DNA from 4 places in the Bacillus sp. PK6-025 genome. Region 1 is predicted to be linked to each of the others. Evidence: predicted binding sites of a transcription regulator. Region 1 holds the regulator's gene; each other region holds the start of a gene.

Region 1 (8,160 bases):
TTTTGCCATGTTATTCGAACCTCCTATATAATTGTCTCGTTTTTATTTATGACTTAGCCGATAACAGCTAAAATGTCGCTTTCACGCAAGATTAAGTAGTCAGTACCTTCATATTTCACTTCGGTACCTGCATATTTTGAGAAGATGATGCGGTCGCCTGTTTTAACTTCTAATGCAACGCGCTCTCCGCTCTCTAACACACGGCCTGAACCGGCTGCAACCACTTTACCCTCTTGTGGTTTTTCTTTTGCGGAGTCAGGAAGTACGATTCCGCTGGCAGTTTTTTCTTCAGACTCAACGAGCTCAATGACAACGCGATCACCTAATGGCTTTAACAATGAAACAACCTCCTCAATATTTTCATATGTAATTTTAGCACTCGCACTCGGTGAGTGCTAACACAATTCTTATAATAAAGAATCTCCCAGGCAATTTCAAGTGATAAGGTCAAATTTTTTTGCGCTTACATTTCTCCGCATGTCCTTATCATCCTATAATTTAAAAAGAGTGTGTTACAATAAACATAGTCTGAATTAGATTTTTAGAAAAGGAGTACATAAAGCTTGAGAAAACAATACTGGTTTATTATATTGGCATACGTTCTCATGCAATTGTCGGCCGCTGTCGGCTTGCCTCTTCTTTACTTTTTGGGAGTGGGCAAAGGACAGCCAAAGGCTGAAGCCCAGCTTACATTGACAGGCGTCTGGTCTGTCATCGCGTTTACCCTCTGTCTCGTTATCGTGCTGCTGATTTTGCGGACGGTGCCGAAGACGACGCTTCGCAACCGCCCGAAAGCATCGGTTGGAGCGTCAATCGGATGGGCGGTTGCCGGCGTTTTTCTCGCTTTGTTTTCGCAGTCAATTGCCGCTTCGATCGAAATGTACTTGTTCGGGGTCAACCCGGAATCGGAAAATACGCAGCGGATCATGGAAATCATCACCGCATTGCCGCTGATGGTGTTTGTCTCTTCTGTATTCGGACCGATTCTTGAAGAAATCATTTTCAGAAAGATCATTTTCGGTGCAATCTATGAGAAAACGAATTTTTTCATTGCCGCTTTGTTCAGTTCGGTGCTCTTCTCGGTCGTCCATTTGGATTTCAGCCATCTGCTCATTTATACAGCAATGGGATTCACATTCTCCTTTTTATATGTCAGAACCAACCGGATTATCGTGCCTATTTTCGCCCATGTCGCCATGAATACGCTCGTCGTCTTACTGCAGACATTCCGGGAGCCTATTGAAGAATATTTGAAACACGTCGAGAAAATGCAAATGATTATTGGAGGATTTCTATGATGAGAAGCCCTAAATTCTGGGGAGCGATTTATTTATTAACGGGTGTGCTGTTTACATATCTGGCGGCAACCTCGCCCGGAAGCATGTGGTCTTTTTACACGATCCTGCTGATGCTTTTCGCAGCCTATAATATCAGCATTTCCTTTAAAATGTTCGCCCTGGCCGGCAAGATGAAACGAAAAGATCAATAGCCTTTTTTGTGAAGGAAAAGAGCCATTCTGAAAAAGAATGGCTCTTATTTAGTATGGTCGTTCAAAAACGCTTGATTTTCCTCTTGAATCATTGTTTTTTGCGCCTGCCTGTAGGATATTCTTGAAATCACGATACTGATTTCATAAAGAATGAGCAATGGCACTGAGACCATTAAATGCGACAAAAGCTCAGGCGGTGTAATGAGGGCCGCGATGACGAACAACACAAAATATGCGTATTTTCTGATTTTCGCCAAAAACATCGGCGTCACGAGGCCGAGCCTTGTGATAAACATGATGACCACAGGCATCTGAAACAATAAGCCAAAAGGAAGCGTCAACTGAAGCAGAAACTGAAAATATTCGTGTATTCCGATGACCTGGTTGACATTCAGATCATCTGAGACTCTCGTCATAAAGTCCACGACAAACGGAAATAAAATAAAGTAAGAAAAGGCAATGCCGCCTAAAAAAAGAATAATCGATATCGGAATATAGCTGAGCGTCACTTTTCGTTCTTTTTCATACAGCCCCGGGCTAATGAAAGCCCACAGCTGGTATAAAACAAGCGGCGAAGTCAAGACGGCGCCGATGATGAAAGCGAACTGCACGTACACAAATAAAGGATCGGTCAGCTTGAACGCGTTGAGCGTCAGCAGCTTCGCTTCATCCGTCTGCTGCAGATAGATAATCAGCGGCTTTGCCAATAAAAAGCCTGCCACAACAAATAAAACAAAAAAGAAAAAAGTGATCACAAGCCGTCTGCGTAGTTCTGTGATATGTTCTATCAGCGACATTTCTCTTTCCTTCATAAATGTCATCCTATCCTACTGATCTTCTTTCTTTTTATCGGAATCGTCGTCAGCCAAACCTTTTGTCGCATTCTTAAACTCCCTCAGCGTGTTTCCCGCTGCTCTTCCCAGCTCGGGAAGTTTTTTCGGGCCGAATATCAGAAGCGCCACCACGACAATTAAAATAAAGCTTCCAGGACCGATTGGCATAAAGCCTGCCCCCTTTCCTTTATTTTTCGTTTTCCGTTTTACTTTTCCTGCATTGAATAATGTTTCATGAAATACACCAGCGACTGAAGTTCAACCGCCAAATCTATATGATGAATGCGAATGTGTTCCGGCACATTCAAGCGGGCCGGCGTGAAATTAAGAATGCCTTTAATGCCAAGCTCCACCAGCCTGTCTGTAATCGACTGTGCGGCTTGAGCCGGTACCGTCAAAATGGCGACGGGGATATCATCCGTCATATGCTCTTCAAGTCTATTCAGATCATAGACGGGAACACCGCCGACCTCGGTTCCGATTTTTTCCTCATTGATGTCAAACGCCATGGCGATTTTTGTATTATTATTTTTGATAAAATTGTAATGGAGAAAGGCTGTCCCCAAATTCCCCACGCCAATGAGCGTTACGTTCGTCATTTCATCCTGATCAAGCGTCTTTCTGAAAAAGGACAGCAAATAATTGACATTGTAGCCGTATCCTTTTTTTCCGAGCGCGCCGAAGTACGAGAAGTCCCTGCGGATGGTCGCAGAATCGACTTTGACGGCATCGCTCAGCTCAGCGGAAGATACACGCTGTTTTCCGGATGCATGAAGGTTTTTTAAAAAACGATAATATAATGGCAACCGTTTCGCTGTCGCTTGCGGAATTTTTGAATGATCCATGTTCATAAACTAATCCTCCATGTCTACATCAGCTTTTTCCCTTTTATAGTCACCGTTTTTCCCGCCTGTCTTTTCGAGAAGAAAGGTCGGTCCTATCACCATTCCCTTATCCGCCGCTTTGCACATGTCATATACGGTCAGCGCACATACGGAGGCCGAAGTTAACGCTTCCATTTCCACACCTGTGCTCCCTTTGGTCTTCACTTTAGATTGAATATGCAGGATGCTCTTCTGTTCTTTCTCCTCCCAGCGAAAGGCGATGTCGACTCCTTTCAGAGCGATCGGATGGCACATCGGGATGATGGCGGATGTCTGTTTTGCGGCCATGATTCCGGCCACTTGCGCCACCGACAATACATCGCCTTTTCCGATTTCCCGGTTTTTGATTTTTTCATGTACTGTTCGATTCATAGACACGCTTGAAACAGCCGCAGCTGTGCGTACTGAAGCTTCCTTTTCGCTTATATCAACCATCTTGGCTCTGCCTTGTTCATTAAAATGTGTAAACTCATTCATGTTCTGAACTCTCCTTATAACGATCATACACTATTTTTTTCATTCTGTCTTTTTCTTTGGCTAAAATCTTCCAGACTTCACTTAATGTTTGCTGACTGCGCAGTGATAGGCTACACTTAAAATAGCAGACAAGAGGTGAAAGATCATGATGATTTTACAAGTGAACCAACTTTCAAAATCGTTTGGAGCCGATACGATTTTAACGAATATAAAACTCGAAGTCAGATCTCGGGACCGGATTGCGATCGTCGGACGCAACGGCGCCGGAAAATCGACTCTTCTAAAGATTATCGCAGGAAAACTTTCATATGAAAAGGGGGACATCATCAAGCCGAAAGATTTGACGATGGGCTACCTTGACCAGCATTCCGGCCTCGATTCCAAGCTGACGCTCAAAGAGGAATTGCTGTCGGTATTTGATTTTCTGAAAAAAATGGAACAAGAAATGCGCGCGATCGAGGAAAAGATGGCGCAGGCCGGACCGGACATGCTTGAATCATTGATGAAGACGTATGACAGGCTTCAGCAGGAGTTCAAGGACAAAGGCGGCTACCAATATGAGGCAGAGGTCAGATCCGTCATGCACGGGCTCGGCTTTGCGGGATTTGACGACTCCGTCCGCGTCCAGGACTTAAGCGGAGGTCAAAAAACAAGGCTTGCCCTCGGAAAAATGCTTTTGACAAAACCCGACCTCCTCATTTTGGACGAACCGACAAACCACTTGGATATCGATACCCTGACATGGCTTGAACAATATTTGCAAAATTACAGCGGAGCGATTTTAATCGTTTCCCATGACAGGTACTTTCTTGACAAAGTGGTTACCCAAGTTTACGAGATCAGCCGGTCCCAAAGCAAAAAATATACCGGGAACTACAGCTCTTATCTCCAATTAAAAGCCGAACAGCTGGAAAAGGAAACAAAGCTTTATGAAAAGCAGCAGGACGAAATCACCAAGCTGCAGGAGTTCGTCGACCGGAATCTGGCTAGAGCTTCGACGACGAAACGGGCGCAGAGCAGACGAAAGCAGCTTGAACGGATGGAGATCATGGACAAACCGCTCGGAGATGAAAAGTCGGCGTCTTTCCGCTTTGAAATTACAAGGCAAAGCGGAAACGATGTACTGCGGGTGGAAGGCTTGACAGTAAGCTATCAGGAGCAGCCCCCGCTTCTCCGTTCATTGAACTTTCACATCACCCGCGGGGAAAGCGTTGCACTGGTCGGACCGAACGGAATCGGCAAGTCAACCCTTTTAAAAGCATTGATTCAAAAGCTGCAGCCGGTATCGGGAACAATCGCGACAGGCTCCCATGTCTCAATCGGCTACTATGACCAGGAACAGGCTGAATTGACGTCGTCAAAACGCGTGCTTGACGAGCTTTGGGACGATTATCCGGAAATGAATGAAAAGGATATCCGGACCTGCCTCGGCAACTTCCTGTTTTCGGGAGAAGACGTATTAAAACCTATACACGCGTTAAGCGGCGGCGAAAAAGCAAGGCTTGCCCTCGCCAAGCTGATGCTCCAAAAAGCGAACTTCCTTATTCTTGATGAGCCGACAAACCATCTCGACCTGGACAGCAAGGAAGTCTTGGAGAACGCTTTGATCGATTACCCGGGAACGATATTATTTGTGTCCCATGACCGCTATTTTATCAACCGGATCGCGACAAAAGTACTGGAGCTTTCCCGCGACAAAGCAGAAGAATATTTAGGCGACTACGATTATTACACAGAAAAAAAAGCGCAGCAGCTTGAACTGAAAGAACTAGAAAAACAGACGGAAGAGCATCAGAAAAACGCTTCCGAAAAACCTGGCGCAAAAAAGAGCTATGAGGAAGAAAAAGAGCTGAAAAGAAAAGAACGCCAGCGGCAGCGAAGGATTGAAGAAATCGAAACAAGAATTACGGACATTGAAGAACAGATCGAAAAAAATGAGGAGCTCCTGTGTGACCCCGCCGTCTTCCAAGACCATGAGAAGGTCCAGGAAATCCACTCTGAAAATGAACGGCTGAATGAGGAGCTTGAACAACTGTTAACAGAATGGGAAACACTCTCTACAAATGAATAAAGGATGAACCGCTCCAAGCCGGAGCGGTTTTTTTGTCCACAATTAAAATCCTTTATTTAAAAGAAAGAAAGCGATTTACCCACAATATCCACAAAAAACATAATATTTATACACATTATTAACAGGTAAAAAAGGTCTGTAAATTAAGGTTTTTAACATTATACACAAGACTGTGGATATATGTTAATAACCTGTTAATAACTATTCCCGGGCAAAAAAACCTCACAGAGCGTGAGGTTTTAATAAGACGTCAGATCTAAGCCAGGCTGACCGTTCATATCATATTTTCCTCTGATTCCTTTTTCAAAAGCAACCGTACCTGCGGCGGCAATCATCGCGGCATTGTCCGTACACAGCGAAAGCGGCGGGATCAAAAGCTCAATCTCCGGATGGCTGCTGAACGTTTTTTCAATCGCCGCTCTCAACCCTTTGTTTGCAGCAACTCCTCCGGCAAGCAGCACCTGTTTGACGCCATAAGCTTTCGCAGCGCGTTCCGTTTTTGTGACAAGGACATCAATGACGCTTTCCTGAAAGCTGGCTGACAAATCTTCCGGAGCTATCGTTTCACCTTTTTGTGAAGCGTTGTGAAGCGTGTTGATGACTGCAGATTTCAATCCGCTGAAGCTGAAATGATAAGAGCCTTCTTCAAGCCATGCGCGCGGTAGCGGCACATTTGCCTCGCCTTTTTGCGCAAGTTTGTCAATGTGAGGTCCTCCCGGATAAGGAAGCCCCATCGTTCTCGCCACTTTGTCATAGGCTTCGCCTGCCGCATCGTCGAGCGTCTCTCCGATGACTTCAAATGAGCCGTGCTCTTTCATATACACGAGTTCGGTGTGGCCGCCTGAGACGACAAGGGCAATCGCCGGAAATTGAATGTCCTGAACAAGTCTGTTGGCATAGATGTGACCGGCAATGTGATGGACGCCTACGAGCGGTATGCCCCGGGCAAAACTGAGCGCTTTCGCGGCATTCACGCCGATCAATAAAGCGCCGACAAGCCCCGGTCCTTCCGTTACTGCGATGGCATCAATGTCATCAAATGTCATGTCCGCTTGTGCAAAGGCTTCCTCAAGCACGATCGTCATCTGTTCCACGTGATGCCTTGATGCGATCTCGGGAACAACGCCGCCAAACCGTTTATGACTCTCGATTTGCGACGCTACGACATTTGAAATGATATCCGTTCCGTTTTTGACAATCGCGGCGGCCGTCTCATCACAGCTTGTTTCGATTCCTAATACATACAGATCTTTTTTATGATTCATTTAGTCTCACCCACATTAATAATGCATCTTCCCCATTATCGGTATAATAATTTTTACGAATTCCTCCCGGCTCAAAGCCGAGCTTTTTGTATAAGCTTTGTGCAATATGATTCGATACCCTTACCTCTAAAGAAAGCTGAGCCGCCTTTTTCATCCGGCAAAGCTTCATCGCGGCTTTCAAAAGAGCTTCTCCTAAACGGCGGCCCCGATATGCAGGTGAAACGGCAATGTTGGTGATCTGGGCATCATCCATGACGATCCAAATCCCGCAGTAGCCGACAACTTGCTCCTCAACTTCGAGAACGAGGTAATGAGCATACATATTGTGAAAAAGCTCATGATGAAAAGATTCTTTTTTCCACGGAGAAGAAAAAGAGCTTTTTTCAATTTCAAAAACCTGGTCCAAATCTTTTGGATTCATATCGCGTATGACCATTTGCGTGTTCATGGCTTCACCCGTTTACTTTTGTTTTTCAAGCCAGACGGCCTCGGCTTCGGCCAGACGAATATAGTTTGGAACAACGCTGTGCACAGGCTCGGCCTCTTTAAGTTCTCCGATTAAAGCCAATTCTGAAGGTCGTGGAAGCTGCAGGGCAGGGCCAGAAATGACCGCTTGTTCACCGAGAATCTGTTCGATCATCTCCTGATGAATCTCTGTGTCACTTCCTATGAAAAGGACTTGCTGATCCATGGCTTTCAGTTTTTTAAGCCAATCCTCAAGCAGAATGTTTTGGTCCTCTTCCAAGCCATGCAGTTTGCCGTCCCTATACTGGTATAGTCCCGTATAAACCTGACCGCGTCTGGCATCAAACAACGGACAAATCAAGCCTTGGAAAAAACGGCCGTTTGCCGCCAGCACTTCAAGGCTTGAAACGGTTTTAATCGGAATATTTAATGACCATGCAAGCGTTTTGGCAATCGTAACACCGATCCGCACGCCTGTATATGAACCCGGACCTTTGGCAACTGCAATTTGGGTCAGGTCATTCGGCTCTAAACCGCACTCTTTAAGGAGTTCGTCGATCGCCGGCATAGCTCTGACTGAATGGTTTTTCTTTAAGTGGGATATATGCTCGGCTATCACTTTTCCGTCTTTAACTAATGCCACGCCGAGCGTTAAATTGGATGTATCAATCGCAAG
Region 2 (8,160 bases), 1.4 Mb from region 1:
TTGGTCGATGTTTTGCTCACTTCCTGAAAATACATCCAGACCACGATCACAAAGCTGGCAAGGGCTGCTTCTGACAGCGCCATGAATCCGATCGCATAATGGCCGGTTGCCTGAAAAACGCTTGACAGGATGAGTGGCGGGAAGAATCCTCCCAAGCCGCCCATCGCTGATACAATCCCATTGACGATGCCGGCCTGATTTGAAAAATAAAGCGGCACAAGCTTAAAGATGATCCCGTTTCCAAGACCGGCGCACACGGCAACGGTTAATACCCCAAATCCGTAAAGTCCGAGGCTGGGTGAAAAGGCCAATAAAATCCCTGACAAGGTACAGCCGGCAAATACATACATCAACAGCTTCAGCGGGTTGAATTTGTCCGCGAGCCAGCCGCCGACAGGCCTCAGAAAAGTTGCGACAGCGATAAATCCGGCGGTTCTAAGCCCTGAATCAACGGGATCAAGCCCGAAGTGATTAACAAGAAAGTTCGGAAGATAAATCGTAAACGCGACGAAAGATCCGAATGTAATGAAGTAAAACAAGCTTAAAAACCATAATGTCTGATTTCGGTAGACTGCCTTCATTTGCTCTGTTACAGAAACCGTCACTTTTGTTTCTTTTCGATCTCCAAGGATAAAGTTCAATAAAGCGAATACGGCGACTAACACGATGTACATCCGCACCGTATTTTCCCACCCGGCTGTCTTTGCTACGACAGGAGCGGCAAACGTGGTAATCGCTGTACCGACGTTCCCGGCGCCGTAGATCCCATTGACAAACCCGTGTTTTTCTTTAGGGTAGTATTTCGGCAATGATGTGACCCCGATGGAAAAGACCGCTCCGCCGATGCCGAGGAAGAATCCGCCAAGGATCAAGTCGAACAGCGAATCGGCTGTGCTGATCCAAAAAATCGGGAACAGAAGCAGCACAAAGCTGATCATGAACGTGATTCTCGCACCGAATCTGTTTGTGTAGTATCCCAGCGGAATCCTCAGAAGCGAGCCGAGTATGACCGGAATGGCCGTGACAAGGGAGATCTCACTGTCTGTCAGGGCGATGTCCTGCTTAATGTGGGGCATTAAAGAGGAAATCAACACCCAAACCATAAATCCTGCGACTAAACTAAATGACTGCAGCGGTAATTGTATTTTTTGACGATTTACCATTGCGTTTTTGCTCCTTTCAAAGGGAAAAATGAATAAATCAATCAGCATGTTTATCTTACAAAAAGTCTTTTAAAAACATTGTGAATTACGTCACACGGTCATTCGTTTGATTCGTGTTTAATATCGGTAAGTGAGGGATAGTAAACGGATGTAAAAAATAAATGGTTCATTTGCGGACTTTTTCGTTTATCATGAAAATAAAAAAAGGAGTGCCGCTTTTATGTTTATAAAGCTTACGCAAGGAGAAAAGCAAGCGATCATCGAGGAAATCAAACGCTTTTATGTTGAAGAAAGGGGAGAAGAGGTTGGAGACATCGCGGCGATTCAAATGTTTGAATTCGTAAAGGAAAAGCTGGGCCCTTACTTTTATAATCAGGCGCTGAAGGACAGCCGCAGAGTCGTGGAAGAGAAGGCAGCGGCGATTGAAGAAGAGCTCTTTGCGCTGGAGCGCCGTCTGTGACAACGCGCTCTCCTTTAGCAAAACCGAAGGGATTGAAAGACCAATGGAGTTTCTGAAGCAATTTATGATTTTCAGCGGGCTGAATGATGAAGAGTTCAAACAAATCGAGCAAATCGCGGTCAAGCGCACCTATCAGCCGAGAATGTTTGTTTTTATGGAAGGGGAAGAGAGGGAAGCGGTATTCTTCATTAAATCCGGTCTTGTTAAAGCCTTTAAAATCGATGAAGACGGCAATGAGCAAGTGATTTCGATTCTGCAAAGCGGGGACATGTTTCCCCATGTCGGCTTTTTTGACCGCTCCCCATACCCGGCAACAGCCGAAGCCGTTCAGGAAACCGAGTTGATCGTAATCCGCATCGCTGATTTTAATGAACTTTTGATGAAATATCCGGAAATGACAATAAAAGTGATGCAAATCATGGGGAAAAAGATTCTCGATTTGCAAGAGCGGATCCAGGGTTTTATTTCAAAAGATGTCCAGCACCGCTTGACGCATGTATTAATGAAGCTCGCTGCAGAACACGGCATTCCTCAAGAAAAAGGGGTCTACATCAGCCTGCCCATTACCAATCAGGATTTTGCGAACATGGTCGGAACGTCAAGGGAAACGATTAACCGCACATTAAATGAAATGAAAAAGAAAAATCTGCTGACAGCTGACAGGAGCGGAATTTTCATACATGATACAGACTGGCTGAACGGCTGCAATTGAAGGATAAGATGAAGGCTTTCCATTGAACAACAGATGGAAAGCCTGTTTTTATTTTGTTCACAAATCCGCCATTATTTAAGTGATCTGGTTCACAACCGGTGTGCTGCATATCCAGTATCTTAGGACATGCAAAATCAAAAAAGGAGTGAACCGCAATGGAAGTTCAAAGAAAGACGGTGCCCGTTAAAAAAGCATCGAAAAACGGTTTTTTGAAATCTGTTCTCGTCTTTACTTTAATCGTTAGTTTTTCGGTGCTGCTTTTGGGAGGCTATTGGATCTTCAAAGGACTTGCACCAAGACCAGTTGAAGTGTCCGGGCCAAACGGAGAGGTGCTCATGACCAAATCGTCCATTTCAGGCGGTCAGGCCGTATTTCAAAAATACGCGCTGATGGATTATGGCACGATTTTGGGGCACGGATCTTACATGGGGCCTGATTACACGGCCGAAGCCCTGAAAATCTATACGGAAGGGATGCAGGATTTTAAGGCGGAGGCACGATACGGCAAGCGCTTTAAACAACTTTCAGATGAAAAGCAGTCCACCATCCGGAATCAAGTCATCCGCGAAATGAGAAAAAACCGTTATAATCGCGCGTCAGATACATTGAAGCTGACAGATGCGCAGGTTTATGGATTGCAGCAAGTGCGTGATCATTACCGCAATGTCTTTAAAAAAGGAGACGGCTGGGGGCTTGAGCCCGGTTTAATTAAAGAAAGCCACATGCCTAAACGCGACAGAGCGTGGGTTGACAGCGAAGACCAAATCACGCAGATCTCCGATTTTATCTTCTGGACGGCATGGCTTTCTAGTACATTAAGGCCTGGCGACGACATTACGTACACGAACAACTGGCCGTATGATGAAGATGCCGGAAACACGATGTCATTTGCCGCCGTTTGGTGGAGCGGCGCAAGCGTCACCATCCTTATTTTATTTGTCGGCATTATTTTATTCGTGTTTTACCGTTACAAGCTTGGAATGAAAGAGGCTTATCAGGAAGGGGCGTTTCCGGTATTTGATCTGGATAAACAGCCGCTTACGGCATCACAGGTTAAAACCGGAAAATATTTCGCCGTTGTGTCGCTGCTGTTTTTTGTTCAGGCCATGTTCGGAGCTTTGCTTGCCCACTATTATATTGAGCCGGACAGCTTTTTTGGGATCGATTGGATCAGGGATATGTTGCCATTCAGCATATCTAAGGGATTTCACCTCCAGCTGGCGATCTTCTGGATTGCGACTTCATGGCTCGGTATGGGCATTTATGCAGCGCCGCTTGTCGGAGGCCGCGAGCCGAAAAGGCAGGGGCTGCTTGTCGATATTCTGTTTTGGGCGCTGATCGTCCTTGTCGGCGGAAGCATGGCTGGCGAATGGCTCGGAGCGAAAGGCCTTTTAGGAAACAACTGGTTCTTATTCGGCCACCAAGGAATGGAATATATTGAACTCGGCCGCTTCTGGCAGGTCATTCTCGCACTCGGCATGCTGATATGGCTGTTTATCGTTTTCAGAGGCATTAAGAGCGGCCTCAAGCGGGAATCTGATAAAGGCGGTTTGATTCATCTGCTGTTTTATTCTTCGATCGCCATTCCGCTGTTTTACGGTGCAGCCTTTTTCTTTAATCCCGGCACAAATATTACAATGTCGGATTTTTGGCGGTGGTGGATTATCCATCTTTGGGTGGAAGGGATTTTTGAAGTCTTTGCCGTCGTGGTCATCGGCTTTTTGCTCGTGCAAATGAACCTGGTTACGAAAAAATCGACCGTCAGAACGCTTTATTTTCAACTGACGATCCTGCTGGGGAGCGGTGTCATCGGGATCGGACATCATTACTATTACAACGGTTCTTCCGAAGTTTGGATCGGCCTCGGTTCCGTCTTCTCATGCCTGGAAGTGATTCCTCTTACCCTGCTTGTATTGGAAGCTTATGAACAATACAAGATGATGAAAGACGGAGGCCATCATTTCCCGTATAAAGCAACGTTCTGGTTCTTGATTTCAACGGCGATCTGGAATCTGGTCGGTGCAGGGGTATTGGGCTTTTTGATCAATCTGCCTGCTGTCAGCTATTTTGAGCACGGCCAGTTCCTGACACCTGCCCACGGGCACGGGGCGATGATGGGCGTGTACGGCATGTTTGCCATTGCTGTCTGGCTGTATACGCTACGCAATATCGCCAAAAAAGAAGCGTGGAATGATAAATGGCTGAAAATAGCCTGCTGGTCGCTGAACATCGGCTTGTTCGGAATGGTGTTTATCAATTTGTTGCCGGTCGGATTTCTTCAATTGAAAAAAGCGTTTGAAGACGGGTACTGGAGCTCAAGGGCGCCTGAGTTTTTACAGCAGGATACGGTGCAAACGCTGCTGACTTGGAGGGCTGTGCCGGATACGATCTTTTTAGCCGGAATCGTGATTTTGGTCATATTCAGCATCAGAGCATTATTCCATCTCCGCAAACCGACGCATCAGGAAGGAGAAGCGCTGCCAGTTAAAGACATTGCTTCAGATGAATAGATAAACAAAAAGACAGAGGAAGTGAAATCCTCTGTCTTTTTATTTTATTGATTGGCTTCCGCTTCAAGCCGCGGGAACAAAATATTGTTTTCCAGGTGAATGTGCTGAAAAAGATCTGTTTCCAATTCATCAAGCTTTAAGTAAGTCAGTGTATATGTTGTGCATGCCCCTTCAGGAAGGGTATAGTCATTGGTCACTTTTCTCAGTTCCTTCAAGATGCTGCCTGCGGCTTCATGCTCTTGTTCAAGGACGTCGATCGCCTGAACCGCTTCTGCCAGGCTGTCCATTGATCGCGTCTCTTCATAGGCCGTCACTTTCGGGAAAATGAGTTCCTCTTCCTGAAAGAGATGGTGTTCCAGTTCAGTTTTCAGCTGATGGAACAATTGATGGACCTGGGCGAGTTCCGGATGATGGATGCCGTGAACCCGGTAGACTTTTGTGACAAAGCCTGATAGTTCAGGAAGCACCTCATACAGGTAAGCATGGTGCGTATGAATCACATGGTCGATCAGCTGTGAATAAAGGGCTTCACTCCAGTTCGTCTCTTTTGCGTTCAATGCCTTTGTCTCTTGATATAATGTATTGATTTTTGCTAAAATTTCTTCTTCATTTAAATCCTGTTCTTTTATCGCTTCACCGATCGGGCGGTTGCCCCCGCAGCAAAAGTCGATGCGATATTCTTTCAGCAGCCGGCTGGCTCTTGGAAAACGCGTAACAATATCACCTGTTTTTGTGTTTTGATCAAATACTGCTTCCATTTGTAAAACCTCCTGAAGTGTTTTTTATGCTATGGGTTAAATGTAACGGGTTCACCGATGGAAAATCGTGATCTACATCACATTCGGGAAAAATGACAAAAAAAGCAATAAGTCAGAAGAAATCGGGAAATAGCTATAGATAACTTTTCATGTTGGAGGCCTGCAATGGAGCATTTATCCTGGCTTACATTTACGATGCTGATTCTCGCCAGTTACCGGCTAACTCATTTGATTGTTTTTGACAAGATTACGGAGTTTATCCGGAAACCGTTCATGAAGAAAAAGCAGACGGTTGATGAACAAGGGCAAGTAGAAACGAAAAAAGTGCCGAAATCAAACTTCGGCTATTTGCTGAATTGCTATTGGTGCGCAGGGATATGGTGCGCTTTGATCATCGCTGTCGGGTATCTGATTGTCCCAAAAACGATATTCCCGTTAATTTTAATTTTATCGGTCGCAGGTGGACAGGCGATTCTTGAAACGCTTGTCGGTGTCGCAACAAAACTTGTCAGCTTTTTCTCTGATTTAAAGAAATAAACCATTCCAAGCGGATGGTTTTATTTTTTTGACAATAAAGTGACACAAACAGCAGAGAGAACATGTCCGCTTTGTGAACTTTTTACAGCGATTTTTTCCCGGTTGCCGCATTTTAGGCAGAGGGAAGACATTATTTTGAAGAAGAATCAGGTTTTAAAATTTCGAATTGAGAGAAAAAGGAAGCACAAAGTCCCCGGTCATACTTTTTTAGCTTTTCATCATTAGCATTCAGACCTCCCATTTCATACGAAAAGAGGAAATAGATAGATTTTCAAAACGAAAAAAACGTGAAATATGGTTGATAGACAATCAATGAATAGTTTTTTTACAATCAGTAACGTGCTACAAGCCAAGAAAGGGGTGAAAATGTCTGCCAGAAAGTGTTTTTGGAAAATAACATCATTGGAGGAAAAAGAATGTCATACATGAAACGTTCCATTTCTGTCTTCATCGCCTGCTTCATGGTAGCAACACTCGGCATCAGCGGTATCATCGCACCTAAAGCGTCTGCCGCTTCTCAAACACCCGTTGCTGTAAACGGACAGCTCACCTTGAAAGGTACGCAGCTCGTCAATCAAAAAGGAAAAGCGGTTCAGCTGAAAGGAATCAGTTCACACGGGCTGCAGTGGTATGGCGATTATGTCAACAAAGACTCGTTAAAATGGCTGAGAGACGACTGGGGCATCAATGTCTTCCGCGCGGCTATGTATACGGGTGAAGGCGGCTATATTGACAATCCGTCGGTTAAAAACAAAGTGAAGGAAGCCGTCGAAGCGGCAAAAGAACTCGGAATCTATGTGATCATCGACTGGCACATACTGAGCGACGGCAATCCAAACCAAAACAAAGCGAAAGCAAAAGAGTTTTTCAACGAAATGTCAAGGCTTTACGGCAAGACGCCAAACGTCATTTTTGAAATTGCCAACGAGCCGAACGGCGATGTCAACTGGAACCGTGACATTAAACCTTACGCTGAAGACATTTTGTCCGTGATCCGCAAAAATTCTCCGAAAAATATTGTGATCGTTGGGACAGGCACTTGGAGCCAAGATGTCAACGATGCGGCGGACAATCAGCTGAAAGACGGCAATGTCATGTACGCGCTCCATTTTTATGCGGGTACGCACGGTCAGTCTTTGCGGGATAAAGCAGACTATGCACTCAGCAAAGGAGCGCCGATTTTCGTCACAGAATGGGGAACGAGCGATGCTTCCGGAAACGGCGGTGTCTACCTCGACCAATCCAGGGAGTGGCTGAAATATTTAGACAGCAAAAAAATCAGCTGGGTAAACTGGAGCTTGTGCGACAAACAAGAGTCGTCAGCTGCTTTAAACTCCGGCGCCTCTAAAAAGGGAGGATGGTCTCAATCCGACTTATCCTCATCAGGTAAATTCGTCAGGGAAAACATCCGCAGCGGATCAAACGGTTCGTCAGGAGACTCTGGATCGGATTCGAAAGGGTCAGATCAAAAAGACCAGAAAAAGGATCAGGATAAACCAGGTCAAGACAGCGGCGCTGCAGCCAACACGATAGCAGTACAATACAGAGCGGGGGACAACAATGTAAACGGCAACCAAATCCGCCCTCAGCTCAACATTAAAAACAACAGCAAAAAAACCGTGTCTTTAAATCGAATCACTGTCCGCTATTGGTATAAAACGAATCACAAAGGACAAAATTTTGACTGCGACTATGCCCAAATCGGCTGCAGCAAAATCACGCACAAATTCGTCCAATTAAAAAAAGCGGTAAACGGAGCAGACACGTATCTTGAAGTAGGATTTAAAAACGGTACATTAGCGCCGGGTGCAAGTACAGGCGAAATCCAGATCCGTCTTCACAATGACAACTGGAGCAATTATGCCCAAAGCGGCGACTATTCATTTTCTTCAGGTTCAAACACGTTTAAAAATACGAAAAAAATCACGTTGTATGAGAATGGAAAACTGATTTGGGGCGCTGAACCTAAATAACGGCACTTTAACGGACACCGAATTTGGTGTCCGTTTTCGTATATATT
Region 3 (8,160 bases), 1.5 Mb from region 1:
CCATATTTAAGATGGCGATATAGTCAAGGTGCGGATACGTTTTTCCGAGTTCGTTCCCTACTTCGGAATGATAGGATTCCGCATGCACGATGCCGACGCAGTGTGCATTGATGAAGGTCTGAACGATTTCCCGCCGTTTCCTGCGGATATACCGTTCAATTTTTTCTTCTTCCATATCCAAGATTTTTTCTTCGAATTCATCAAATGAAAACGCGTCGCTTTCTTTAAGGCGCCGGACCATTTTTTCCTCAAATTCGTCAATGGAGACCATAAAAAACAGGTCATTCAGGCGCTTTGCTTCGAGCGCGTCCGTCTGTTCCCATTCCCATGTATCATAGAGGCGTACGAGTTCGACGAACTGATCCATCGCTTTTGTCTCTTGAATATGGCCGTTGTCTATTAAGTATTCATAAAAAAGAGAAGTCGCTGAAGCGAGCCTGCCGTCCTCATGTTGAACTTTTACCATGCCCCAAGAACGTTCATTCAAATGAAGCGCAGTTTTGTGGTGGTCGATGAGTTTGACCTTTCCGCCCGCTTCAGCATAATGGTCCAGCCTTTCTTCATTTTCTTGATGAACGGACAAGTCGGTAATAAACAGGCCTTCATGCTGTTTTTCTTTTCCTTTTGTCCGTTCCAAAAAACGTCCGACTTGCATATCAAGTCCGGTGACCGAATTGTAGCGGACCTCGACCCGTTCGCCAAAAGCCACCTTTGCGAGAATTCCGCAGCCGACTCCATCCAAGTCGTTGTGAGAATACAAATGATACATGCTTCCCGCCCACCTTGCTGTTTTATTGTCGGCCTGCCGCAGCAGGCGCATCTTTCTCATCTTACTATTGTAAAAAAAGGGATTTTTTATACGGTTGTGCGGTAAGACAAAAAGGACAGCTTTTTGTTGGAAAAAGTCTGTCCGGTTAAAAGGGTTTATGTTTCTTGCAGCATGGCTCCGCCTTGCAAGTGGGCGGTGAGTAGTCTGTATGCGTTTTCGGCCCTGGCGGCACTTGGCGGTTCAACCCCTTTTAATGGATAATCCAGGCCAAGCGCTTCCCACTTGTAGACGCCGAGTTTGTGATAAGGAAGAACCTCCACCTTCTGAACGTTCCCCAGCGTGCCGATAAACGTGCCGAGGGCTGCTAAATCGTCATCGATATCAGAGATCCCCGGAACCAGTACATGGCGGATCCAGACGGGGACTTGATGATCAGCGAGAAACCGGGCAAAATCCAATATGTGGTCATTCGGCATTCCTGTCAGGTTGATATGTTTTTTCCTGTTGATATGCTTGAGATCAAGCAAAACAAGGTCTGTATACTGGATCAGCTCTTTGATCTGCTCTTGAAATGCCGGCGCCGCCGAATAGCATCCGCCGGACGAATCGAGCGCCGTGTGTATGCCATGGCTTTTACAGGCTTTGAACAGCTCGATTAAAAATGGCAGTTGTAAAAGCGGCTCGCCTCCGCTAACGGTGATGCCTCCGCCTGATGATTGAATAAACGGGAGATATTGCTGGACATCCTGAACGATTTCGGAAACCGTCATTTGTTTTCCGGTTCCGATTTCCCATGTATCAGCATTATGGCAAAATTGACAGCGCATCAGGCAGCCTTGTGTGAAGACGACATATCTGATGCCCGGACCGTCAACGGTTCCGAATGTTTCGATCGAATGAATATTTCCATCCATGATGAAGATCACCTCTTTTTATGGGGCGGAGCGCCTCGGCCGCGCTCCGCTTTATGCTCGTTACATCGATTCATGGAAGGTACGGCTGATAACGTCTAACTGCTGTTCTTTCGTCAGCTTAATAAAGTTGACCGCATAGCCTGAGACGCGAATCGTTAACTGCGGATATTCCTCCGGATGTTCCATGGCGTCGAGCAATGTTTCTCTGTTAAATACGTTTACATTTAAGTGATGCCCTGTTTTTGCGGCGTAACCGTCAAGGATGCTTGATAAATTGACGGCGCGGCTCTCTTCGTCTTTGCCAAGCGCTTTCGGGACGATCGAAAAGGTGTTGGATATGCCGTCGAGCGCATAGCTGTAAGGCAGCTTTGCCACTGAAGACAGCGATGCAAGCGTTCCTTTAGTATCGCGGCCGTGCATCGGATTCGCGCCTGGAGCAAACGGTTCTCCCGCCCGGCGTCCATCCGGCGTATTTCCGGTTTTCTTGCCGTAAACGACGTTTGACGTGATCGTTAAAATTGACATGGTATGAACAGACTGGCGATATGTCTGGTGCTTGCGCAGTTTTTTCATAAAGCGCTTGACAATGTCAACGGCGATCGCGTCGACGCGGTCATCATTATTTCCGTACTTAGGAAAGTCGCCTTCTGTTTCAAAATCGACGGCAATGCCGTTTTCATCGCGGACAACATTGACTTTGGCATATTTGATAGCGCTTAACGAATCGGCCACAACGCTCAAGCCGGCGATCCCGGTGGCCATCGTCCGCAAAATGTCCGTGTCGTGCAGCGCCATTTCAATTCTTTCATAGCAATATTTATCATGCATGTAGTGAATGACATTGAGCGTATTGATGTACAAGCCTGCAAGCCATTCCATCGTCTGATCGAATTTATGCATGACCTCGTCATAGTCCAGCACATCGGAAGCAACCGGAGGCATTTCCGGACCGACTTGCATTTTATGCTTTTCGTCTTTTCCGCCATTAATCGCATATAAAAGCGCTTTCGCCAAGTTGGCGCGTGCTCCGAAGAACTGCATTTGTTTGCCGATTGCCATTGCCGATACACAGCAGGCGATGCCGTAGTCATCCCCGTATTCAGGACGCATGATATCGTCATTTTCGTATTGAATCGAGCTCGTTTTAATCGACATTTTGGCACAGTAGTTTTTAAACTTTTGCGGCAGCCTGACAGACCAAAGGACGGTTAAATTTGGTTCCGGCGCCGGACCTAAATTGTCAAGCGTATGCAGGAAACGGAACGAGTTTTTCGTGACGAGTGCGCGTCCGTCGTGCGCTATTCCGCCGATTGATTCTGTCACCCACGTCGGATCGCCGCTGAACAGCTCATTGTAGTCAGGTGTGCGTGCAAATTTGACCAAGCGCAGCTTCATGACAAAATGGTCGACAAGCTCTTGGGCCTCCTGTTCTGTTAATGCGCCCGTTTTCAAATCTCTTTCGATGTATATATCAAGGAACGTGGACACGCGGCCAAGGCTCATTGCTGCTCCATTTTGCTCTTTAATGGCAGCCAAATAGGCAAAATACAGCCATTGAAATGCTTCTCTTGCATTCGCCGCAGGCTCGGAAATGTCAAAGCCATAACTTGCTGCAAGTGCTTTAAGTTCATTCAATGCCCGGATTTGTTCTGACAATTCTTCACGAAGGCGGATGTTTTCTTCAGACATCACGCGAGAGGTGCCGGCCGCATCTTTTTTCTTTTCATCGATCAGGAAGTCCACGCCGTAAAGCGCCACTCTCCGGTAATCGCCGATGATGCGCCCGCGCCCGTAAGCATCAGGCAGTCCGGTAATGATTCCGACCTTTCGGGCGAGTTTCATTTCGTCCGTATACGCGTCAAACACGCCTTGGTTATGGGTTTTGCGGTAATCGGTAAAGATTCTTTCCACTTCTTCATTCAATTCAAAACCATAGGATTCACATGCTTGTTTCGCCATGCGAATGCCGCCGAAAGGCTGAAGCGACCGTTTAAACGGCTCATCGGTTTGAACGCCGACGACTTTTTCCAAGTCTTTGTCCAAATAGCCGGGACCGTGCGAGGTAATCGTTGAGACGATCTCTGTATCCATATCGAGGACGCCTCCGTTTTCACGCTCTTTTTTTGTCAAGTCCATTACATGATCCCATAATGCCGATGTAGCTTCCGTCGGAGGTTCGAGAAACGATTCGTCACCTTGATATGGCTCAAAGTTCGAGAGAATAAAATCGCGGACATTGACTTCTTTTTGCCAAACGTTTGTGGTGAAACCTTTCCATTGTTCCATTTAAATCCCCCTCTTTTCAAGTTGAAATGATATAACAGTTGTTGCATTTATATCTTATGTTTAATATAACAGTTTTGAATGTGATAAAAATCACATGTTTTGTGAAATAGTTAACAAATTTAAGAAAGTTCTTTGAACATCGCGTTTTTCCTAATATAGGATGTTGTTTGAAGCAATTTTCTTATTTGAATCTGTATTATAATAAAGTCAAATAAAATGAAAACTGTTATATAAAAAACCGGCTAAACAGCCGGCTTGCGCAGAAGTATTTATCATCAGTCGAGGGATACGAACTGATTGCCGAATGCTTCGATAGTGCTTTTCAAGACATAGCTGCCTCGGGGGAGCTGGTGAAATTCATAGCACCCTTTCGAATCGACCGCTTTTGTCTGCAGTAAAACGCCTGACAAATCATAAACATGAATGTAATGGTCCTCTTTTTTAAGTTGGCTTTTGAGATGTTCCGGGATTTCCCCGGCAATCGTGTACTCCGCTTCTGACGTTTTCTTTTCACCGATTTGTTCGAGGATTTCCAGGTCCAGCCCCTGCTCTTTTCGATGATTTTTGCAGGACCGCACTGCTCTTTTTTGTGTCTCGAATGTTTGATACAGGTTTTCGATCGACCTCATGTGAAAGCTGATATCCCAATGTTTCATAGCTTTTTGATACGCTTGGCGCCCCAATTTTTGCCGGGTTTTGTCATCGTCGAGCAGCAGGCGCAGCTTTTCAGTAAGCGCTTCGCTGTCTGCCGGGGGAACAAGCAATCCGTTCGCACCGTCATCAATGATTTCTTTTACCCCGCCTACGTTTGTCGCCAGCACAGGTTTTGCGGAGAACTGCCCTTCCAGGATGACGAGCGGAAATGTATCGTGAAGCGACGGCAAAACAATGACATCACTAATATTCATTAAGTCAGGTATATCTTTTCGCTTTCCGAGAAAAGAGACCGCCGACGCGATACCGAGCTTTTCGGACAGGCTTTGCAGAGTTTCGAGCTCCGGACCCTCGCCTGCGAGAAGGCAGTGAAAATCATCCCTTTCGCACCGCAGTTTATAAAGCGCTTCGATCAAATAGCGGTGTCCTTTCACCGGAACGAGCCGCGCCGGACAGAGAATGATCTTTTTTCCTTGATGCGGGAGGCTTTTAGGGAGATTATTTTTCTTTTCGATAAAGGGTGTTTTTACAATTCCATACGGGATGACTCGGATGTTCGAAGGCGTCACACCAATTTGAATCAGCTCGTGTTTCAGCCATTCGCACGGAACGGCCACAACGTCTCCAGACATTGCGCCCAAACATTCTTCGATTTTCATGTATTGCTGTTCCTGGCCGCTTTTCTCGTCAAATTCCCCGGTAATCTTTGCTTCATGATATTTAAAGTTATGGAGGGACACGATTAAAGGCGTGTGCTGAGGTTTGGAACGGGCCAGTGCTCTTGCCGTCATAAAATCGTGGCAGTGGATCAAATCATACTTCTTAAGATCAAACTGTTTAACAGCTTGTTCCAAACTGTAGCGCTCCATTTCACGCCAATATATCCACAGGGGATATTTTTCGGTATAAGCTGTTTGAAGACGGTGAATCAGCTCATGTTTTAACCGGTGTTTATCGGCCGGCTGCTGATCGGCGACCTGAATGTTGAGCCATCGGGTATCGTGCGACATTAAATCGACAGAATGCCCTTCTCCTTCCAAGCTTTTTCTAAGGATATCAATATAGGTAGACGGGCCGTTTGTATGTGGAGAGTATCGATAATAAGCCAGCAAAATGTTCATATATTTCCCCCTGCCTGCTGTTAAACTTATTGAAATGAAATCTCTTAGCATTATATGGCCTCAGCTGAAAAAAGTACGAAGTGAATGGAAAGCCTTTTCAATAAAGAAAACCCATTGCCTTAAGCAATGGGAGCTGTCATGAAGAAGCTAATATTTGAACGATTTTATCTTCAATATCCTTTCCTTTTTCATCATCCACGAGCTGATTGAGAAGAATGGAGAAAATCAATGTCTCGCCGCTTGCAGTATCGATATAGCCCGATAAGGTACTGACGGTTGAAAGAGAGCCTGTTTTCGCTCTGACTTTGCCTTTTAGAGCCGGGTCTTTCAGCCGGTTTCTTAATGTGCCGCCGACCATTCTGTCGCTTTCTCCCGCAACCGGGAGTGAACGGGTAAACGACGGAAACCATTTCTCTTCTTGAACGGAATACAATAGCTTTGTGATCTGGTCGGCAGAAATCAAATTGATATGCGAGATGCCTGAGCCGTCTCTGAGAACGATCTTCTCTGTGTCCATTCCAAATCCCTGCAGTTCTTTATTCAACACTTCCAGACCTTGATCCCAGCTTCCTTCACGGCTCGCGGCTTTTCCCATTTCCTTGATCAGTGTTTCGCCATGGCCGTTGTTGCTGAGCTTCATAAAGGGGATCATCAGCTCTGAAAGCGGCATGGATTGATGTGCGGTGATGCGGCGCGCTTTTTTTGGCGCTTTGCCGGTTTTAGTCTCTCCCAGGATTCGAATGCCTTGTTGCTGTAAAGCCTGTTTAAATAAATCGAGTGCATATTTTGACGACTCCCAAACCGCAACCCATTGTCTGACCCTTGAAGCGCCTTGTGGAATCGTCCCTTTGATTTGGATGGTATTTCCGCCGTGTTCCCTTTTAATCGTGATATCTTTTTTTCCGTCTGCAGCAACGGTCTTGGCACCGTTTTCGATTTTGACATGATTAGTTTGCGGAGTAAGCGATACAACGGGTTTTTTCCCGGTTTTGCCGTCAGGATTCACGTCGATGATGACCGTTCCGGCATCATAGTCTTCGTTTGGCGAAGCTGTTAAAGCCGAGATCTGCGCTCCGTAGTATGCGTCTTCATCGCTCCAGGAAAGGTCTTGAGAGTAGCGGACCTCATCATACCAGGAATCATCGCCGACCAAGTCTCCCCGGATGACAGTGATCCCTTGTTTTCGGAGTGCCTTGGCCATTTGCTGAAAATCGGCTTTCAAAAGCGTCGGATCGCCTTTTCCTTTTAGATAAAGGCTGCCTTTGAGTGTGCTCGCGGATCGTGCGCCGTCTGTCATCACCTCTGTGGGAAAGGTATAGTCCTCACCCAGGACGGAAAAGGCAGCTGCTGCCGTTAAAAGCTTCAGATTGGACGCCGGTCTCATCCGTGTATCGCCCATATGGCCGTATATCATTTTCCCGCTTTCTGCGGACCTGACGCTGATGCCTGCGAGCGCTCCTTTTAAATCAGGCTCGGTCTTTAACAGCTGATCAATTTGCTCTTTGAGCCCGGCGCCTTTTTCCCCGGCGGCCAAGCCGTCTATGCTGCCGGCCAACGTCAATACAAAGATCATCATCATACACAGACAAAGCTTCATATTTTTCTTCATAGAATATCCCGCCTCCCGCTGATGGTTCTAATACTTTATTGCAAAACGCGGCGGGATATACTCCTATTGATCGGTTTTCACCAAAAACCTCCGGTATAAAAGCAGCAGTATCATTACATGCAGCACAACTCCGATGAACCCGAAAACGAAAACAAGCCCTTCATGAGAAGTTCCTGCCAAGTACGTTTTCGCTGTCCAGTAGGTCGGCGTGAAAACGCCGAAAAGCTGCCACGGCAAAGGAATAAAATAAACCGCGGCCGGCATGAAAGTGAGCAGGCTGAACCCTTTCATTAAAGCGAGCCCTTCCACTTTGTTCGAAGCGTAAGCGGCTAAAAGCAGCGTGTAAATCGGGGCTTCAAGCGTGACCATGATCAGGATGAACAAAAGGTACACAGAGCCGGGCGCCATTAAACCGCCGGATGCAAACAGCAAAATGCTGTAGCAAAAAGTCAGCGCCATTGGCAGGATGAGGCGTATCAAGACATATCCGCGCTTCGACAAGGGCGTCACGGCAAAATACTGAATCATATTTTCGTCGCGCTCATCAAGCAGGATAAACCCCGACATGATACCGAGAATCAGGGGGATGAAAAGCATGGCAAAGCTCATGATCAAATGACGGTATGGGGTGATATTGAATGCCGCCAGTTCCGCTGACAAAGGAATGCCAGCGGCTGTCACGATGATGAGCAGAAAAGGCGCCAGACCGTAAAAAGCAAGCATTGAATCACGTTTGATCTGTTTCATATCTCCGCGTATCAGCTGAATGATTTTCATCATCGTGTATCACCTCCGCCAAGCTTTAAT
Region 4 (8,160 bases), 1.5 Mb from region 1:
GATGCCCTTGACGTCGCCAAAGGCATTAACCGGAAGCCGGGCGTCACCTACGCAGCCCTCATTCCGAACCGAAAAGGGCTGGAACGGGCTCTCGAAGGAGGGATCGATGAAGCTTCTGTTTTTATGTCGGCAAGCGAGACACACAACCGGAAAAATATTAACAAATCGATCGGCGAAACGCTTCCAGTCTTGCAGGAAGTCACCGGGACAGCAAAACAAGCAGGCCTCACCACCAGAGCCTACCTGTCCACCGTATTTGGCTGTCCTTATGAACATCATGTGCCATTAGAACAAATCATACGCCTCTGTGATGCGTTGTTCGACATGGGCATCGACGAACTTTCTCTCGGAGATACAATCGGCGCAGCGAATCCCGTGCAAGTTCAAAAGGTGCTTGACGTACTTTTAAAACGCTTTCCGAAAGAGAGTTTCGCCCTTCATTTTCATGATACGAGAGGGATGGCGCTCGCCAACATGATCACAGCGATGGATATGGGAATCACCGTATTTGACGCATCATGCGGCGGGCTGGGCGGCTGTCCTTATGCCCCTGGAGCCACGGGAAATGCGGCAACTGATGATTTGATTTACATGTGTGCCCAGATGGGCATCGAAACCGGAGTTGATCTCAGCAAGCTGCTTTCAGCTGCCAAATGGATCGAAGACAAAACCGGGAGAGAGCTACCAAGCCGAAATTTGCAGGCGGCGAAATCAAAGAATTGCTTTTCATAGATTGAGGAGGAGGAAGACCGAATGGAGCCCAATGTTCTTTATTCCATAAACGAGCAGGCGGTCGCCGTGTTGACGTTGAACAGACCGCAAGCTGCAAATGCCCTCTCGCTCGGACTTCTCGACGACCTTCAGCATATCCTTCGCGATATCCGTTCAAACCCGGCCGTCCGCTGTGTCATTATAACGGGAGTAGGGAACAGGACGTTTTGTGCAGGTGCCGATTTAAAGGAAAGAGCCCGCATGAGCCCCACAGAAGCGAAGCAGGCCGTTTCCATGATTCAACAAGTGGTCAGCCAGACGGAAAAACTGCCGCAGCCCGTCATCGCTTCATTAAACGGAAGCGCTTTGGGAGGGGGGCTGGAGCTTGCATTGGCGTGCGACATCAGGATCGCAGCCGAACATATTGAACTCGGCCTCCCCGAAACAACGCTCGCGATCATTCCCGGGGCAGGGGGAACACAGCGGCTGCCCCGCTTGATCGGCAGGGGAAAGGCAAAAGAAATGATCTATACCGGCTGCCGCATCAGCGCCGAAGAAGCGCAAAAGATCAGCCTAGTTGAACATGTCGTTCCGCTTCAAAAGTTAAAGGAAACAACCGAAAATATCGCATCGAACATTGCGGCGAACGGACCGGTTGCCGTCAGACAGGCGAAGTTCGCTATCAATCAAGGGCTTGAGACAGATATCGAAACTGGACTCGCGATAGAACAAAAAGCCTACGAGCTGACGATTCCGACGAAAGACAGAACAGAAGGGCTGAAAGCTTTTACAGAAAAGCGGAAGCCGTATTATACGGGAGAATAAAACGAACGGGGGGACAGCCGATGCCGGCCGAAAAGGAATTGTATGAACGCATTCGCCGGATTCAGGAAGGCGGAGCGCAAAAATACCATGAAGCTAATGAGAAAAAAGGAAAATTATTTGTCAGAGACCGATTAAAGCTACTGCTTGACGAAGGCCTCGACCTTGAGGACGCTTTTTTTGCCAATTGCATGGCAGACGGGCTTCCAGCAGACGGAGTCGTCACGGGAATCGGAAAAATCGGCGGCCGAACCGTTTGCGTCATGGCTAATGATTCAACGGTTAAAGCAGGATCATGGGGAGCGAGAACCGTCGAAAAAATCATCCGCATCCAGGAAACAGCCGAAAAGCTGAATTGTCCGCTTCTTTATTTGGTCGATTCAGCAGGCGCAAGGATTACGGATCAAGTTGACATGTTTCCGGGGCGAAGAGGAGCAGGGCGGATTTTTTATCAGCAAGTCAAATTATCCGGGCGCATCCCGCAAATCTGTCTTTTGTTCGGTCCTTCAGCGGCAGGCGGCGCCTACATACCGGCTTTTTGCGATATCGTTATCATGGTCGAAGGTAACGCCTCGATGTATTTAGGCTCGCCGCGCATGGCGGAAATGGTGATCGGCGAAAAAGTGTCGCTTGAAGAAATGGGCGGAGCGCGAATGCACTGTTCTGTTTCAGGCTGCGGAGACATTCTTGCCGAAACGGAAGAAGATGCGATCAAGTCGGCGCGCCGGTATCTTTCCTACTTTCCGCCGAACTACACCGAAAAAGCGCCTGTCATTGAAGCAAAACCCGCTCGTCCGTTTGACCGGCCGTTGGAGGAGATCATTCCGAAAAACCAAAACGCACCGTTTCAAATGATGGATTTAATCGACCGGATCATTGATGAAGCGTCTTTTTATGAGATCAAAAAATTGTTCGCGCCAGAGCTGATTACCGGTTTGGCGAGGATTCACGGGCAGCCTGTCGGCATCATCGCCAATCAGCCGCGGGTCAAAGGCGGTGTGTTGTTTCACGATTCGGCAGACAAAGCCGCAAAGTTTATCAATTTGTGCGATGCCTATCATATCCCGCTGCTGTTTCTGGCTGATATCCCCGGCTTTATGATCGGAACAAAAGTCGAGAGGGCGGGTATTATCAGACACGGAGCGAAAATGATCTCAGCGATGGCCGAAGCAACCGTGCCGAAAATATCCGTCATCGTCAGGAAAGCTTATGGCGCAGGCTTGTATGCGATGGCGGGACCGGCCTTTGAGCCTGACTGCTGTCTGGCGCTGCCTACGGCTCAGATTGCTGTGATGGGTCCGGAAGCAGCGGTAAATGCCGTTTATGCCAAAAAAATCGCACAATTGCCTGAAGAAGAGCGGTCCGCCTTCATTGCCGAAAAACGGGAAGAGTACCAAAAAGACATAGACATTTACCGGCTTGCTTCAGAAATGATTGTCGACGGGGTCATTCCGGCCGATTCGCTTCGTACGGAACTCATCAAACGGCTGAATGCATATATGACCAAATACATGATATTTACGGAACGGAAGCATCCTGTTTATCCCGTCTAAAGGCCAATGAAACGAAAAGGGGGAAACGGTATGGCCGAAAAAGCGGTTTGGCAGCCTGATCCGGAATTTGTAAAAGCGACCCGGCTGTTTCAATGGATGACAGCTCTCGGTTTTTCCGACTATGATGATTTTTTGAAAGCAAGTACAGACGATATCGCCTGGTTCTGGGAAGAGGCCGAAAAAGCGCTCGGCATCAGCTGGTACAAGCGGTACAGCCAAACATTGAATCTCGATAAAAGCATAAAATGGCCGAAATGGTTTTCCGGCGGACGCTTAAATGCCGTTTGCAGCGCCGTGGAAAAATGGTCCCGACAGCCTGATACGGCCGAGAGGACAGCCCTCATCTGGGAAAGTGAAGACGGAAAAACAGAACGGATCACCTATTCTTCTTTACATCAAAAAGTCGCCCGTGCGGCAGCAGGCTTTAAAAAACAAGGCATATCAAAAGGGGATGTCATTGCGATTTACATGCCGATGATCCCGCAAACGGTCATCGCCATGCTTGCCGCCGCTAAAATCGGCGCGGTATTCTCCCCGGTTTTTTCAGGCTACGGGGCCCATGCGGCAGCCGCGAGACTCAGCGCTGCCGGAGCAAAAATTCTTGTCACGGCAGATGCCTTTTTGCGAAGGGGAAAGAAGGTCTGTATGAAGAAAGAAGCTGACAAAGCAGCAGACCGCGCCCCCACTGTCCAAAAAGTTGTCGTCTGCCGGCTTCACGATGGCGAACAAGATTGGAATCATAAGAGAGATATAGACTGGAATGAATTGATGAAAAGCGATCCTCTCCAGATGACAGAAGAAATGGACAGTTCAGATCCGCTCATGCTGCTTTACACATCGGGCACGACAGGACAGCCGAAGGGAGCGGTTCATACCCACGCCGGTTTTCCGCTGAAAGCTGCATTTGATGCGGGCTTCGGGATGGATGTCAAACAAGGGGACACGTTTTTCTGGTTTACAGACATGGGCTGGATGATGGGACCGTTTTTAATATTCGGGGGACTCATAAACGGAGCGGCAGTTTTGCTGTATGACGGAGCACCGGATTTCCCGGCCCCGAGTCGGCTGTGGGAGCTTGTCAGCAGACACCAGGTGTCGCATCTCGGCGTCTCTCCGACGCTCATTCGCTCACTGATGCAGCACGGCGAAAATTTTCTTCATCAATGCGACCTGAGCAGTCTGAAGGCAATCGGCTCAACGGGAGAACCATGGAATTATGAACCGTGGATATGGCTGTTCCGCCATGCTGGAAAAGAGCGGATTCCTATTTTTAATTATTCAGGAGGAACGGAAATTTCAGGCGGCATTTTGGGCAATGTGCTCCTGCGGCCAATCACGCCGATGACGTTTAATTCGCCTCTGCCTGGCATGGCGGCCAATGTCTTCAACGAAAAAGGGGAGGAAGTCGTCAATGAAGTCGGGGAGCTTGTCCTGACAAAGCCGTGGGTCGGCATGACGAACGGTTTTTGGAAGGAGCCGTCCAGATATGAAAAAGCATATTGGAGCCGCTGGACTGACGTCTGGGTGCATGGCGATTGGGCAAAACGTGATGAAAACGGCTACTGGACGATCAGCGGACGTTCTGATGATGTGATCAATACTGCTGGGAAAAGGATCGGGCCCGCCGAAATAGAGTCCGTACTGGTCGGCCATCCAGCGGTGGCGGAAGCAGGCGTTATCGGCGTTCCGGATCAGCTCAAAGGTCAGGCTGCCGTCTGCTTTGTCGTCCTCACACAGTCGGAAAAGCCGTCGGAAAAACTAAAAGATGATTTGCTGAACCTCGCCTCTGACGCGATCGGTAAAGCGATCAAGCCAAAAGCGGTTTACTTTGTCAGCGGTCTGCCGAAGACGAGAAATGCAAAAGTGATGAGACGGCTGATCAGAGCTGCCTATTTGAACGAGCCGGCAGGCGATTTGTCAACATTGGAAAATCGTCAAACATACGATGAAATTGCCGGCCTTTCAGCGCAAAAAAATCTGTAGTATACTGGATAAGGCTTGCAGACAAAGAAGAAGGACACGTCCTTCCTCTTTTTATTTTAAGACCAAAAACTCACATTCTGACGATAACCGAACCTCCGCCGGCCGCGCAGACGCGGTTTTGCTGCTCTTCAATTGAACGCAGCAGCTGATTGTTGCATTCCATGAGTTTGATCAGCAATTCCATTTGATCTTCGAGATTTTTCAGCCTTTGATTCATCTGCTGAGAAGATTGGCCGGTGTGCATGTGCGGGGCTGAAGGCGGATAAGACGTTTCAGAATTCCATTTTGAATACATAGAAATAGGCCTCCATCATCTAAACTGATATATCTTATCGTATGATCCTAAAATCGCAACGTTCGCCTAAATCAAAACGAGAGGAACTAAAACATGTACTTGACGATAAAGGAAACCGCAGAATATTTAACGCTTTCAGAAGCATATGTTGAACAGCTTGTGAGAGAAAAGAAAATTCGCACCGTCTTCGACGGACAGCAGCATTTAATCAACAAAGATCAATTCAATACCCATATGGAACAGATGGAAAAGTATAAAGAGTGGGCGGAATCCGTTCTGAACGAACCCATCCCCGAAGATCCGGATGTTAAAGATGAAGATTAACCGAGATAACGATAATTTCATTATGTAAACTAGGTGCGTTTCTGGGAAATATTCGCACGACTCTATCATGACGTGTGAATGGGACGTTTCGTAAAAAAAGACACAATATAGGAAATGAAAGGGATGAAAGAAGCCCTATATATAAAGTTTTCTATGATTTTATTTCATTTCCGAAACAATCACGTTCATTTTTTGTTCAAAAAGTGTTATCATTTAGTAGTAAAAAATACAGCGTGTTTTGAGATTGCGGGTTTTCGGGAATTCCAGACTGAAAACAGCAAAACAAACACAAAAGGGGAGAACCTTTTTGCGGACTTGTTTGTGCACAAATTCACAAACTGTGAAAAAGGGGTTCCTTCAAAAAACAGCACATCGCTTATTGAAAAGGAGAATTGGTTATGCCGGAAACAATCGATCAAACAGCTGATCAAACAAACGAATCTGTAAGCCAAAGCCAACGCGATCTTATCGATCAACTGCTAAAACCTGAAGTACAGGAGTCTTTGACTGTTTTAGTCGACCAGCTTCCAAAGCTGACAGAACTGGTCAACATTTTGACAAAGTCTTACGATTTCGCACAATCCGTTGCAACTGATGAAGTATTAAAAAATGATACGGTCGGTGCCATCACAGAAATTCTTGAGCCTGTCAAAGATACGGCAAAAGAAATCACGGCTACCGCCATTGAAGCAAAAGACCGCGCTGACGAAAGCAATGAAGTCATCGGACTTTTCGGTTTGCTGAAAATGCTTAAAGATCCGCAGGCCCAAAAGATGTTCCGCTTTGTTCAAAGCTACCTGCAAATCATGTCAGAACGCGAAAAACAAAAATAATCACTATACATTCAGAATAAGGACGGAGGATTCACGATGTCAAAACATATCGTCATTTTAGGCGCTGGTTACGGCGGATTACTGTCTGCTTTAACAGTTCGCAAACACTACACAAAAGAAGAAGCAAAAATCACAGTGGTTAACCAATACCCGACACATCAAATCATCACAGAACTGCATCGCCTTGCTGCGGGCAACGTGTCAGAACAGGCCATTGCGATGCCGCTTGCAAAGCTTTTCAAAGGAAAAGACATCGATCTTAAAATCGCCAAAGTCAACTCGTTCTCAGTTGACAAAAAAGAAGTCGCTCTTTCTGACGGCTCTACCCTGACGTATGACGCGCTTGTCGTCGGTCTTGGTTCTGTCACTGCTTACTTCGGCATTCCTGGCCTTCAAGAAAACAGCATGGTGCTCAAATCTGCAAACGATGCAAACAAGATCTTCAAGCATGTTGAAGAGCGCGTGCGCGAATACGCTAAAACGAAAAACGAAGCGGATGCTACGATCCTAATCGGCGGCGGCGGACTAACAGGCGTCGAGCTTGTCGGTGAACTCGCCGATATCATGCCGAACCTTGCGAGAAGCTATGGTGTCGATCCGAAAGAAATCAAGCTGAAGCTTGTTGAAGCCGGTCCGAAAATCCTGCCGGTTCTTCCGGATGAGCTGATCGAACGTGCGACAAAGAGCCTTGAAAAACGCGGCGTTGAATTCTTGACAGGACTGCCTGTCACAAATGTAGAAGGAAACGTTGTTGATTTGAAAGACGGGCAAAAAATCGTCACAAATACATTTGTCTGGACCGGCGGTGTTCAAGGCAATCCGCTGATCGGCGAGTCAGGTCTTGAAGTGAACCGCGGACGCGCAACTGTAAACGATTTCCTTCAATCCACATCACATGAAGACGTATTTGTTGCAGGAGACAGCGCCGTTGTCTTCGGTCCGGATGGCCGTCCGTACCCTCCGACAGCTCAAATCGCTTGGCAAATGGGCGAGCTGATCGGCTACAACCTGTATGCATACTTAGAAAACAAATCAATGGAAACGTTCAGCCCTGTCAACTCAGGCACGCTTGCAAGCCTTGGCCGCAAAGATGCAGTTGCCGTTATCGGCGCGAACAGTACATCTCTTAAAGGCCTGCCTGCTTCATTGATGAAAGAAGCGAGCAACGTCCGTTATCTGACTCATATTAAAGGTCTGTTCAGCCTTGCTTATTAATGGAAATGAAGCGCTACTTATAGTTTAAACTATAAGTGGTGCTTTTTTTTGCTTTAAATTTGACGGGCAAATGAAAATATTGTGGTAAATTTGAACCAAAATGCATTGACAAAAAGACGGTCTCATCGCATTATATGAATATAAAATAAAAATATTCATATGTTTATAAATCAAGGAGAGACTGACATGCCAAAATTTACCGAAAAAGAAAAGGAAGCGATACGCTCAGCTTTAGTGCAAAGCGGAAGAGAGCTTTTTGCGCAGCTTGGATTGAAAAAAACGAGCGTTGGTGAGCTAACAGCCTCGGCCGGAATTGCCCAAGGCTCATTTTATACATTTTTCGACTCGAAAGAGGAGCTTTATTTTGAGATTTTGCAGCAGGAAGAAAGTAAGATCCGCGCCCAGCTTGAGGCATCATTTTCTG

What was found. The regulator Rex, encoded in region 1, represses fermentation and respiration genes when NADH is low (regulators of the CRP and FNR family bind a similar motif). The targets are predictions, from matches to a motif close to TTGTGAAATATTTCACAA.
Region 2: ric (iron-sulfur cluster repair di-iron protein) is a predicted target of Rex. The motif match lies at 5,669-5,686, and genes of this name have one in related genera.
Region 3: pflB (formate C-acetyltransferase) is a predicted target of Rex. The motif match lies at 4,069-4,086, and genes of this name have one in related genera.
Region 4: M1D67_RS11155 (helical membrane plugin domain-containing protein) is a predicted target of Rex. The motif match lies at 6,008-6,025, and genes of this name have one in related genera.

What each region holds. Positions count from the first base shown of each region.
Region 1 covers NZ_CP096509.1:639,886-648,045, reverse strand. Annotated here, with positions in the region: gene groL (chaperonin GroEL) at 1-9, opposite strand, end outside; gene groES (co-chaperone GroES) at 54-338, opposite strand; gene M1D67_RS03280 (CPBP family intramembrane glutamic endopeptidase) at 564-1,298, shown strand; gene M1D67_RS03275 (YdiK family protein) at 1,298-1,489, shown strand; gene tatC (twin-arginine translocase subunit TatC) at 1,534-2,310, opposite strand; gene M1D67_RS03265 (twin-arginine translocase TatA/TatE family subunit) at 2,317-2,490, opposite strand; gene M1D67_RS03260 (redox-sensing transcriptional repressor Rex) at 2,529-3,173, opposite strand; gene moaC (cyclic pyranopterin monophosphate synthase MoaC) at 3,177-3,683, opposite strand; gene M1D67_RS03250 (ABC-F family ATP-binding cassette domain-containing protein) at 3,829-5,754, shown strand; gene tsaD (tRNA (adenosine(37)-N6)-threonylcarbamoyltransferase complex transferase subunit TsaD) at 5,994-7,019, opposite strand; gene rimI (ribosomal protein S18-alanine N-acetyltransferase) at 7,009-7,467, opposite strand; gene tsaB (tRNA (adenosine(37)-N6)-threonylcarbamoyltransferase complex dimerization subunit type 1 TsaB) at 7,480-8,160, opposite strand, start outside; gene tsaE (tRNA (adenosine(37)-N6)-threonylcarbamoyltransferase complex ATPase subunit type 1 TsaE) at 8,150-8,160, opposite strand, start outside.
Region 2 covers NZ_CP096509.1:2,076,232-2,084,391, forward strand. Annotated here, with positions in the region: gene M1D67_RS10875 (nitrate/nitrite transporter) at 1-1,163, opposite strand, end outside; gene M1D67_RS10880 (DUF2164 domain-containing protein) at 1,384-1,623, shown strand; gene M1D67_RS10885 (Crp/Fnr family transcriptional regulator) at 1,667-2,335, shown strand; gene M1D67_RS10890 (nitric-oxide reductase large subunit) at 2,491-4,845, shown strand; gene ric (iron-sulfur cluster repair di-iron protein) at 4,890-5,603, opposite strand; gene M1D67_RS10900 (DUF1360 domain-containing protein) at 5,769-6,140, shown strand; gene M1D67_RS10905 (cellulase family glycosylhydrolase) at 6,566-8,113, shown strand.
Region 3 covers NZ_CP096509.1:2,130,224-2,138,383, forward strand. Annotated here, with positions in the region: gene M1D67_RS11105 (DHH family phosphoesterase) at 1-769, opposite strand, end outside; gene pflA (pyruvate formate-lyase-activating protein) at 925-1,683, opposite strand; gene pflB (formate C-acetyltransferase) at 1,744-3,969, opposite strand; gene M1D67_RS11120 (glycosyltransferase family 4 protein) at 4,245-5,744, opposite strand; gene dacB (D-alanyl-D-alanine carboxypeptidase/D-alanyl-D-alanine endopeptidase) at 5,881-7,353, opposite strand; gene M1D67_RS11130 (ABC transporter permease) at 7,417-8,133, opposite strand; gene M1D67_RS11135 (fluoroquinolone export ABC transporter permease subunit) at 8,130-8,160, opposite strand, start outside.
Region 4 covers NZ_CP096509.1:2,140,275-2,148,434, reverse strand. Annotated here, with positions in the region: gene M1D67_RS11185 (hydroxymethylglutaryl-CoA lyase) at 1-732, shown strand, start outside; gene M1D67_RS11180 (enoyl-CoA hydratase) at 754-1,536, shown strand; gene M1D67_RS11175 (acyl-CoA carboxylase subunit beta) at 1,557-3,086, shown strand; gene M1D67_RS11170 (AMP-binding protein) at 3,117-5,069, shown strand; gene M1D67_RS11165 (hypothetical protein) at 5,140-5,364, opposite strand; gene M1D67_RS11160 (excisionase family DNA-binding protein) at 5,458-5,688, shown strand; gene M1D67_RS11155 (helical membrane plugin domain-containing protein) at 6,087-6,521, shown strand; gene M1D67_RS11150 (NAD(P)/FAD-dependent oxidoreductase) at 6,558-7,736, shown strand; gene M1D67_RS11145 (TetR/AcrR family transcriptional regulator) at 7,923-8,160, shown strand, end outside.